2 regions of the Polaromonas sp. SP1 genome follow, and region 2 is predicted to be linked to the other one. Evidence: riboswitches for the same ligand, from Rfam matches in the RefSeq annotation. Region 2 holds a riboswitch; the other holds the start of a gene.
What was found. A riboswitch is a leader RNA that binds a small molecule or an ion and turns the genes downstream of it on or off. The one in region 2 is predicted to bind S-adenosylhomocysteine.
Positions count from the first base shown of each region.

Region 1 (5,728 bases), 720 kb from region 2:
CACCAGGTCGCTGGCGTAATGAAACTCGCCGCCGGCGCCGTAGCCGCTGGGCAAGTCGCCGCGCAGCGCGACAAGGCGCTTGACGCCCATGGCGCGCAAGGTGGCGAGTTGTTCGCGTACCGTGGCTTTGGTCGCGCCCACGCAGGAGAAATGGCAGGCCGCGGCCACGCCTTCGTCCAGGATTTCTTTCACCGTGCCGAAGGTGCCGTCTTGCGTGGAGCCGCCGGCGCCAAAGGTGACCGAGCAGAACTCGGGCTTGTGCGCATACAGCGCCTGGCGCGTGACGCGAAGTTTTTCAGCGCCTTCAGGCGTCTTGGGCGGAAAGAATTCAAAGCTGAGGGGCAGGTTCATCTCGGATCTCACTCGTCGTTTATTCGTCGTTGTCGTTTTTCTTCTCGCGCCGCTTGCCACGTGCAGGGCCAGGCTGGCCGGCATGCGCGAGTTCAGAGTCTTCGTGCGGCGCACGGGCGGCACGCAGCTCGCTGCGGGGCACGCGCTTGGCAACCTTGCGCTGCGGCGCGGCCGGCAGCGGCTGGTCTTCGCCCGCCACATCAGCACCCTTGACGGCCTGGATAAAAAATTCGCGGTTGCCGTCGCCGCCTTCAATCGGCGACGCCAGCCAGGCCTTCACGTCCAGGCCCAAGGCCGCGCAGGCATCACGCAAACGCTTTTCCACAAACTCAAAATGTGCCGCGTCACGCACAATGCCGCCCTTGCCGATCTGGCCGGGCTGCAACTCGAACTGCGGCTTGATCAGCATCAGCAAATCGCCGCCGGGCTTGAGGAGGCGAACGACCGCCGGCAGCACCAGGGTGAGCGAGATGAAGGACAAATCGCCGGTCAGGAAGTCAAAGCCGGCTTCGACGGCGGGTTCTTCCTGCACGTCCTCATCGTCTTCGAATTCGTCATCAAAATAGCCTGTAGCCCCCGTATCGCCTGCATGTCCCGCTATCAAATCTGCAGCAGTCATGGACCGGGCGTTCACGCCTTCAATGCAAATGACGCGCGGATCCTCACGCAGGCTGGCATGCAGCTGGCCGTGGCCCACGTCCACGCCCACCACCTGCGCGGCGCCGTGCTGCAGCAGGCAGTCGGTAAAACCGCCGGTGGACTGGCCGATATCCAGGCAGCGCAGGCCGGCGACCTTCAGGCCGGTGGCCTTGAGCGCGCCTTCCAGCTTGAGCCCGCCGCGCGAGATGTATTTGGCTTCGGTGGTGTCCAGCAATTGCAGCTGGGCGCCCGGCGGAATCTCGTCACCGTTCTTGGCGACCTTCTTCCAGGGCGCGTCGGTTTCCGCGCGCCACTGCACACCCGACGCAATCAGGCGCTGGGCCTGGGAGCGGGTGGCGGCATGGCCGTGGTCGACGAGGAATAGGTCAGCGCGCATGGTGTGTGTTCCGGTATTCCAACAACAGCCTCAAGGGCGTAGCGAGCGGCCCGAGAGCAAGGCGCGGGCGTCAGGCAACCGGAATGCACTTGAGGTGCATGAGGATTACCTGATCGGGATCCGCAACGCCGCTACCGGGTCGCGCAGTAGCCAGGAAAATTAATAGCGGTAGGTGTTGGCTTTGTACGGGCCGGCCTTCGACACGCCGATGTACGCAGCCTGCTCATCGCTCAATTCAGTCAGCATGGCACCGACCTTCTTCAGGTGCAAACGCGCCACCTTCTCGTCGAGGTGCTTGGGCAGCACATAGACCTTGCCCACTTCGTAAGCGTCTTTCTTGGTGAACAGCTCGATCTGTGCAATCGTCTGGTTGGCGAAGCTGGACGACATCACGAAGCTGGGGTGGCCGGTGCCGCAACCCAGGTTGACGAGGCGGCCCTTGGCCAGCAGGATGATGCGCTTGCCATCCGGAAAGATCACGTGGTCGACTTGCGGCTTGATCTCTTCCCACTTGCATTTTTCGAGCGCGGCAACGTCGATTTCGTTGTCGAAGTGGCCGATGTTGCAGACGATGGCCTGGTCTTTCATCGCGGCCATGTGTTCATAGGTGATGACGTTCTTGTTGCCGGTGGCGGACACAAAAATGTCGGCCTTGTCCGCAGCGTATTCCATGGTCACGACCTTGTAGCCTTCCATCGCGGCCTGCAGGGCGTTGATCGGGTCGATCTCGGTCACCCAGACCTGGGCGCTCAGGGCGCGCAGGGCTTGGGCCGAGCCCTTGCCCACGTCGCCGTAACCGGCCACGAGGGCAACCTTGCCGGCAACCATCACGTCGGTGGCGCGCTTGATGGCGTCGACCAGCGATTCGCGGCAGCCATACAGGTTGTCGAACTTGCTCTTGGTGACGGAGTCGTTCACGTTGATGGCGCGCAGGGCCAGCGTACCCTTGGCCGACATTTCATTCAAACGCAGCACGCCGGTGGTGGTTTCTTCGGTCACGCCGATGATGTTTTTCAGGCGGCGGCTGTACCAGGTCGGGTCTTGCGCGAGCTTGGCCTTGATCGAGTTGAAGAGGCAGACTTCTTCTTCACTGCCGGGCTTGGAGATCAGGCTGGCGTCTTTTTCGGCCTTGGTGCCCAGGTGCATCAGCAGCGTCGCGTCGCCGCCGTCGTCCAGGATCATGTTGGGGCCTTCTTCAGGCGTGCCCTTGGCGCCGTTGAATTCAAAAATGCGGTGGGTGTAGTCCCAGTAGTCGGCCAGGGTTTCGCCCTTGATGGCGAAGACAGGCGTGCCGGCGGCGGCGATCGCAGCGGCGGCGTGGTCTTGCGTCGAGAAGATGTTGCACGAAGCCCAGCGCACGTCGGCGCCCAGGGCTTGCAGGGTTTCGATCAGCACGCCGGTCTGGATCGTCATGTGCAGCGAGCCGGTGATGCGCGCGCCCTTGAGCGGCTGCGCTTTCGCGAACTCTTCGCGGATGGCCATCAGGCCGGGCATTTCGGTTTGCGCGATGTTCAGTTCCTTGCGGCCCCAGGCGGCAAGCGAAATGTCGGCAATGATGTGGTCGGTGGAAGGTTTCAGGACGGCGCTCATACGGTTCTCCAAATATCAAACGTCAACTGGGCAAAATCGCCACGGGCATGCGGCAGTCAAGGGAAGGGAGAATTCAGTCATTCACCCGGCTTGAGAGCACATGCGGGTGAGCGTGGTTGCAATGAAGTCCTGAGCCTGGTCCACATGACGTGGCTTGCAACGCTCCTCAGGAGGGCTGATTATACCCCCCCGTTCAGGCTCACTTCGTGTAGCCTGCTCCCCCCTCAGGGGGCGGCGCCTGGGGCCGGCGAAGCCGGACCCTCGGCCCCCACTGGTGAAGACCTCCCCTCGTTACGCCCCTGACTCTTCACGCCAGCATGAGCCGTGGAACCGGCTTTGCCGGGCCACAGGCGGGCGGCCCCCTCGGGGGGCAGGGAGTGACACGAAGTGCACGACCGTGGGGGCCATACATGCGAGAATTTCACCATGCAAGACTTCGACGCGCGCCACTTTCCCCTTGCCGTCAGGCATTGCGGCTACGAGGCGGCCTGATGAGGTATCCCCCTCTGACGCCCGTCTACTGTGCCCTGTTCCTGCTCATGGGCGCGGGCATGAGCGCCAACTTTGCCTCCAAGGCCTACCGGGCCTCAGAAACCCTCGATTGGGAAACCGGCAGCGCGCAAATACTTTCTTCCGGCGTGAAGCCCGCTTCGGACAGGCAAGACGATTGTTATGAGCCGATTGCCACCTACAGCTACAAGGTGCAAGGCCGGCACTTCACCGGCCAGAATGTGCGCGCATCGGACAGCTGCCTTTCCAGGAGTGAGTCCGAGCAATTCCAGGCTGCGTTCAAAAAAGGCGACACGGTGGCCGTTTACTACGATCCCGGCTATCCATCCGAAGCGGTGCTTGAGCCCGGGAAACTGTCGTTCAACGATTGGATCCAGGGGATCGCGGGTTTGGTGATCACAGTCAGCGCCCTGTTGATGGGCATTGAGGTATTGAGAAAGCGATGATGAAAGACCTCAACGCCTGGCCGCCCGCCGAGCGCGCGCAGATTACCGGCGTCTTCACCGACATCGACGACACACTCACCACGGAAGGCGAAATCACCCCGGATGCGCTGCAGGCATTGGGTGAACTGAAAGCGGCCGGGCTCAAAGTGGTGGCCATCACCGGCCGGCCGGTCGGCTGGAGTGAGCCTTTTGCGGCAAGCTGGCCGGTGGATGCCATCGTGGCGGAGAACGGCGCCGTCGCCCTGCGCCCTGAGCATAAAAAAGGCCTGCAGCCCATACAGGACGTGGGCAGGCCGCTATCAAAACTATATCAACAGGACGCCGCCACACGCAGCGCCAACTTCGCCCGCATGCAGGCCGTGCTGGCGCGCATTGAGCGCGAGATGCCAGGCGTGGCCCGCGCCACCGACTCGCCGGGCCGCGCAACCGACATCGCCATCGACCACAGCGAATTTGTGCACTTGAGCGAGGCGCAGATCGCTGCCGTAGTGGCGCTGATGAAAAGCGAAGGCATGCACGCCACCGTCAGCAGCATCCACATCAACGGCTGGTACGGCGGGCACAACAAGCTGGAAGGCGCGCGCTGGATTGTCCGGCAGCTCTGGCAGCGCGATCTGGACACCGAGATGGATCGCTGGGTGTATGTGGGCGATTCGACCAACGACCAGCTGATGTTCAAGACCTTTGCGAACAGCGTGGGCGTGGCCAATATCGCGCGCTTTGTGCCGCAGCTGGCGCATTTGCCAACCTACGTGACACGCGGTGAGCGCGGCGCAGGGTTCACCGAGGTAGTCCGCGCGCTGCTGGATTAAGCCAACCCATCCGCGCGGCTGCCCTCCATTGATTCAGCGGGTGCCGCGGATCGGGCTCTGCCCGGCCGCAGGCGCCGTCCCCTGCAAGGGGAGGGGACGCTACACGAAGTGAGCGTCAGCAGGGGTGAGCACCTATCCGCGGCGGACCGAGCCCCAGCGTAGCCAGGCGCCCAGGGCGGCCACAGCCAGCACCAACCCCGCATAGCCCTCTACCGTGGCAGGCAAACCCAGCGGCGCGATCAAGCGGCCAGCCAGCATGGCGGGCACGCTGAAAGCCAGGTAGCTGGTGGCATACAGCGCGGCAAACAGCTCCGCCCGTTGATGCGGCTGCGCGAGCGGCGCCAGCGTCTGCACCTGGGCAGAGAAAGCCGAGCCGCCGCCAAAACCCGCCAGCGCCGTGCCCGCAAAAAACAACGCCACAGAGCGCGTGGCCAGCGCCAGCACCACCAGGCCCGCGCCCACGGCCAGCAAACTCATGCCGACGGCGCTCATGCGCACAGGCGACAGGTTTTTCAGCAAGGTTGGCGACGCAGCACCCAACCCGAAAAAGGTCGCAATAGCCAGGCCGTTGACGACGCCGTCGTGGATGCCAAAGATCTGCTGCAGCATGGACGGCACCAGTGACAGGTAAAGCCCCGCAAGCGACCACACGGCCAGCATCGTCGGCACGCCACGGAAGAATTCAGCGCGCGCCTGCGCCGGGATCGAAATGCGCGGCACCAGCGAGGCGAGCGCGCCTGGGCGCGGCGTGGCGCTTTCAGGCAGGAAGAGCGTAGCCACCGCACCGACCACACAGATGGCCACCAGCACACCGAACACCAGCGGCACCGGGTGCAATGCGAACTTGACGGCGATGCCGGTCAGCAGCGCGCCCACGGCCAGCCCCGCCAGCGGCGAGACGCTGCCGATCATGGCGCCCAGGCGTTTTTGCGCGGCCGGGGCGGCTTCGACCACCGCGGCCGTCAGCGCACCGCTGACCATGC
Region 1 is NZ_CP031013.1:1,990,597-1,996,324, reverse strand. It holds gene metF (methylenetetrahydrofolate reductase [NAD(P)H]) at 1-351, opposite strand, end outside; gene DT070_RS09415 (TlyA family RNA methyltransferase) at 371-1,387, opposite strand; gene ahcY (adenosylhomocysteinase) at 1,547-2,977, opposite strand; S-adenosyl-L-homocysteine riboswitch at 3,079-3,151, opposite strand; gene DT070_RS21295 (DUF3592 domain-containing protein) at 3,295-3,933, shown strand; gene DT070_RS09400 (HAD-IIB family hydrolase) at 3,933-4,745, shown strand; gene DT070_RS09395 (MFS transporter) at 4,878-5,728, opposite strand, start outside.
Region 1: another riboswitch for S-adenosylhomocysteine. It lies ahead of ahcY (adenosylhomocysteinase); the one in region 2 lies ahead of metH (methionine synthase).

Region 2 (5,728 bases):
CTCATGCAGCGACGCCAGCAGGCCCTTCATGCGCGGCGTGTTGATGCGCTCGGGCGCGGCGTACAGCAGCGTCAGTTCGTTGCGCAGCAACTGCTTTTCGAGCTGGCTGCTTTCGTCAAAACTTTGCGTGGAGTTGAGGAAGGCGGCCGACACACCGGCCTCGTGCAGCGCGCCCACCTGGTCGTGCATCAGCGCGATCAGCGGCGAGATCACCACCGTCACGCCGTGGCCGGCGTTCTGGCGCACGATGGCCGGGATCTGGTAACACAGCGACTTGCCGCCGCCGGTGGGCATCAGCACCAGCGCGTCGCCGCCGCGCACCACGTGGTCCACGATGGCTTCCTGCGGGCCCCGAAAGCTGTCGTAGCCAAAAACCTGGCTGAGCACCTGCAGGGGCGTGGAAAGAGGGGAGATCGGTAGGGAGGACAAGGCGGGCGAAAAGTCTGGATGGCGGGAAGTTACTGTTGCGCTATCAAATGAATAGCTATAAGCCTATGTCCTGTATGGGCTAGAGGCTGATTTGATGCAAAACCTGTAAGGCCTGGCAGGGGCTACATCTGCTCCCAGGGCAGTCCTTCAAATCGCCAGCCCGACAGCGTGGAGCGCTGGAACTGCTCGTCCAGTTCACCCTCAAAGCCGTGCACCACATGCTGCACGTTCGAGAAGCCCGCCGCCTCCAGCGCCTGCCCGGCATCCAGCGTGCGCTTGCCCGAGCGGCAGATCAGCAGCACCGGCTGCGTTTTGCCCGTTGCCTCACGCGCGACGGCGTCGGCAAACTTCTGCGCGTCAGGCTGCAGGTCGGGGTATTCGTACCACGGCACGTTGACGACGCCTGGCGGGCGGCCGACATACAGCGACTCGATCTCCATGCGCACATCGACAAACAGGGCGTCGGGGTGTGCCTGCAGCCAGGTCCAGGCTTCTTTGGGTTGAAAATTTTTCATAGTCGGGGCAATACCCCTATTGTGGCCGATGGTGCCTACCGGTGGCCTACCGCTCTCTCCCCTCCTCTGCAAGCGCGCGTTTTTGCCTTGGTGCTCCGGTGGAAACCGGGCGGTGCCTCTGTACGGCTGTGGAAAAAACCGCCGCGCCTTAAAATCAGGGCATGAAGCAGACACCCTACACCCGCGGCCAGCAGCTCCCGGCCATCCTCGAAAAGCGCATCGCCATCCTCGACGGCGCCATGGGCACGATGATCCAGCGCTTCAAGCTGAACGAGGCCCAGTACCGCGGCGAGCGCTTCAAGGACTTCCACAAGGACGTGAAAGGCAACAACGAGTTGCTCAGCCTCACGCGCCCCGACGTGATCCAGGACATCCATGAAGGCTACCTGGCGGCCGGCGCCGACATGATCGAAACCAACACCTTCGGCGCGACCACGGTGGCCCAGGCCGATTACGACATGGCCGACCTTGCCATCGAGATGAATTACGAGTCGGCCCGCATTGCCCGCGCCGCCTGCGACAAATTTTCCACGTCCGACAAACCGCGTTTTGTGGTCGGCGCCCTCGGCCCCACGCCCAAGACGGCCAGCATCAGCCCCGACGTGAACGACCCCGGCGCGCGAAACACCAGTTTCGAAGAATTGCGCAAGGCCTATTACGAGCAGACCGAGGCGCTGGTCAAGGGCGGCAGCGATGTGCTGCTGGTCGAAACGATTTTCGACACGCTCAACGCCAAGGCGGCGCTCTTCGCCATCGACGAATACTTCGACAACTCGGGCGAGCGTCTGCCCCTCATCATCAGCGGCACCGTGACAGACGCCTCCGGCCGCATCCTGAGCGGCCAGACCGTCACCGCCTTCTGGCACAGCGTGCGCCATGCCGCGCCGCTGGCCATCGGCCTCAATTGCGCGCTGGGCGCGACCCTGATGCGCCCTTATATCCAGGAGCTGGCGCGCGTGGCCGGCGACACCTTCATCAGCTGCTACCCCAACGCCGGCCTGCCCAACCCCATGAGCGACACCGGCTTTGACGAGACGCCCGACGTGACGTCGCGCCTGCTGCGCGAGTTTGCCGACGAAGGCCTGGTCAACATCGTGGGCGGCTGCTGCGGCACTACGCCCGACCATATCCAGGCGATTGCCCAGGCGGTGACGCCGGCGGCGGCGCGCTCGGTTGCTACCAAATTTTTCTACCGCGAGGCGGCGTGAAGACCGGCGGGCTTCTGCTCGCCAGTCTGGCCCTGCTTGCCGCCTGCGGGCAAAGCCCTCCTTCCTGGGATGTCCTGCTGTCCGGCAAGATCACGGGGCAATATCCCAACTACACCGTCACTGTGCCCGCGCCTGGTCAACTCACGGTTGAGCGGCCCGGCATGCCGCCCAAAAACGTCGAGGTCGCGCCCATTTCCCAGCACTGCCTGCGCGGCGCTAAGAACCTGTTCACGATCTAAACGGGGCCGCGCAAGCACCTTCTCGGGATGGGATGCAAGGCGCGGTGCGACGCTCATAGCCCAGCTATGAGCTAGCGCCGCAACGCCGCAGACCGCCCGAGAAGGCGCTTGCCCTCCGGGTTGGGGTGAAATCGGGCGATTGAGCCACCCGGTCACTTGCAAGGGCATTAGCCCATGCGGCGTGACCGGTCGGCCCACTCATCCCGATTGCACCCCAACGCGGCCCCGTTTAGACCGTGAACAGGTTCTGAAGACTGCAGTTATGCCGTCGAGCAAATGCTGCTGGAATTGCGCGACCCCTGAGCCTCACGCAATGCCCGGAAATTTGCTGCAGGGCGGGCGCAGGGCAGCCTGAGCGCTTAAAATAGCCCTATCCCCAAGGAGCGTTGCAGCGAAGCCGCCCGGTTTCGTCAGGCTTGGGTTTTCAAGATTCCTGCCCCCGCGGCAGACTTTTTGCAACGACGCTCACCTTGCCCCGAAGGTGAAGCGCATGCCCGAAATCGAAAATTCCGTCTCTGTCCCCCCGATGAAGCTGTCCGGCCTTGAGCCCGTGCAGGTCGGCGAGGGCAGCCTGTTCGTCAACATCGGCGAGCGCACCAACGTTACCGGCTCCAAGGCCTTCGCCCGCATGATCCTCAACGGCGAGTACGAACAGGCGCTGGCCGTGGCCCGCCAGCAGGTCGAAAACGGCGCGCAGATCATCGACATCAACATGGACGAGGCCATGCTGGACAGCCAGGCCGCCATGGTGCGCTTCCTGAACCTGATCGCCAGCGAGCCCGACATCGCCCGCGTGCCCATCATGATCGACAGCTCCAAGTGGAGCGTCATCGAAGCCGGCCTGCGCTGCATCCAGGGCAAGGGCATCGTCAACTCGATCTCGATGAAGGAGGGCCTGGAGCCCTTCAAGCACCAGGCCAAGCTGCTCAAGCGTTACGGCGCGGCGGCAGTCGTGATGGCCTTCGACGAAAAAGGCCAGGCCGACACCTATGAGCGCAAGGTCGAGATCTGCGAGCGCGCCTACCGCGTGCTGGTCGACGAGCTGAACTTCCCGCCCGAAGACATCATCTTCGACCCCAATATTTTTGCCATTGCCACCGGCATTGAGGAGCACAACAACTACGCGGTCGACTTTATCAACGCCACGCGCTGGATCAAGCAGAACCTGCCGGGCGCCAAGGTCTCGGGCGGCGTGTCCAACGTGTCCTTCAGCTTTCGCGGCAACGACCCGGTGCGCGAAGCCATCCACACCGTGTTCCTCTACCACGCGATCCAGGCCGGCATGGACATGGGCATCGTCAACGCCGGCATGGTCGGTGTGTACGACGACCTGGACCCGGTACTGCGCGAGCGCGTCGAAGACGTCGTGCTCAACCGCACGCCTGTTTACAAGCCCGGCGAGGCCGAACTCACGCCCAGCGAACGCCTGATCGAAGTGGCCGAAACCGCCAAGAGCGGCGCCAAGGACGACAGCAAGAAAAACGAATGGCGCGCATTGCCGGTGCGCCAGCGCCTGTCGCATGCGCTGGTACACGGCATGAACGAGTTCATCACCGAAGACACCGAAGAGATGTACCAGGAGATCCTGGCCGGGGGCGGCCGGCCGCTGCACGTCATCGAAGGCCCGTTGATGGACGGCATGAACGTCGTCGGCGACCTGTTCGGCCAGGGCAAGATGTTTTTGCCCCAGGTCGTCAAAAGCGCCCGCGTGATGAAGCAGGCCGTGGCGCATTTGCTGCCCTACATCGAAGCCGAAAAGCTGCTGCTCGAAGCGGCCGGCGGCGACGTCAAGACCAAGGGCAAGATCATCATCGCCACCGTCAAGGGCGACGTGCACGACATCGGCAAGAACATCGTCACCGTGGTCTTGCAGTGCAACAACTTTGAAGTCGTCAACATGGGCGTGATGGTGCCCTGCCATGAGATTTTGGCGCGCGCCAAGGTTGAGGGCGCCGACATCGTTGGCCTCTCAGGCCTCATCACCCCCAGCCTGGAAGAAATGCAGTACGTGGCGGCCGAGATGCAGAAGGACGACCACTTCCGCATCAGGAAAATCCCGCTGCTCATAGGCGGCGCCACCACCAGCCGCGTGCACACGGCCGTCAAGATTTCGCCGCATTACGAAGGCCCGGTGGTCTATGTGCCCGATGCGTCGCGCAGCGTCAGCGTGGCGCAAAGCCTGCTGTCCGACCAGGCTGCCAAGTACATCGAAGAGCTCTATACCGACTACGACAAGGTGCGCACCCAGCACGCCAACAAAAAACAGGTGCCGATGTGGCCGCTGGCCAAGGCGCGCGCCAACGCCACGCCCATAGCCTGGGCGAACTACACGCCGCCGGTGCCCAAGTTCACCGGCCGCCGCGTGTTCAAGAACTTCGACCTGGCCGAGCTCGCGCAGTACATCGACTGGGGCCCTTTCTTCCAGACCTGGGACCTGGCCGGGCCTTTCCCCGCCATCCTGAAAGACGAAGTCGTGGGCACCGAGGCCGTGCGTGTGTATGCCGACGCGCAGCGCATGCTCAAGCGCCTGATCGAAGGCCGCTGGCTCACCGCCAACGGCGTGATGGCGCTGTACCCGGCCAACAGCGTGGGCGACGACATCGAGATCTACACCGACGAGTCGCGCAGCGAAGTGGCGATGACCTGGTACGGCCTGCGCCAGCAGACCGAAAAAACCGCCATCGACGGCGTGATGCGCCCCAGCCGCTGCCTGGCCGATTTTGTGGCCCCCAAGGTCGTTGCTACTGAATTAATAGCAAAAGGCCAAGGCGCCACCTTGGCTGCAGGCCAAAAAGGCTTGAAAACGCTTCCGGACTATATTGGCGTGTTCGCCGTCACAGCCGGCATCGGCGCCGAGAAGAAAGAAAAGTACTTCCTCGACGACCACGACGACTACTCGTCCATCATGCTCAAGGCCCTGGCCGACCGCCTGGCCGAAGCTTTTGCCGAATGCCTGCACCAGCGCGTGCGCAAGGACCTGTGGGGCTATGCGCCCGCCGAATCCCTGGACAGCGAGGCCCTGATCGCCGAAAAATACCAGGGCATACGCCCGGCGCCCGGCTACCCGGCCTGCCCCGACCACAGCGTCAAGAAAGAGATGTTCGAATTGCTCAAGGCCGGTGAGATCGGCATGGCGCTGACCGAAAGCCTGGCCATGACGCCGGCCGCCAGCGTCAGCGGCTTTTACCTGAGCCACCCCGAGAGCACTTACTTCAACGTCGGCAAGATCGGCGACGACCAGTTGCAGGACCTGGCGAAGCGGCGCGGGCTGAAGGCGGAAGAGTTGCAGCGATTGCTGGCTCCCAATCTTTAAAGGCGGCGGCTTTAAGAACAGCGG
Region 2 is NZ_CP031013.1:1,270,985-1,276,712, reverse strand. It holds gene recQ (DNA helicase RecQ) at 1-429, opposite strand, end outside; gene DT070_RS06130 (rhodanese-like domain-containing protein) at 552-944, opposite strand; gene DT070_RS06125 (homocysteine S-methyltransferase family protein) at 1,106-2,152, shown strand; gene DT070_RS06120 (hypothetical protein) at 2,149-2,391, shown strand; S-adenosyl-L-homocysteine riboswitch at 2,764-2,865, shown strand; gene metH (methionine synthase) at 2,873-5,704, shown strand.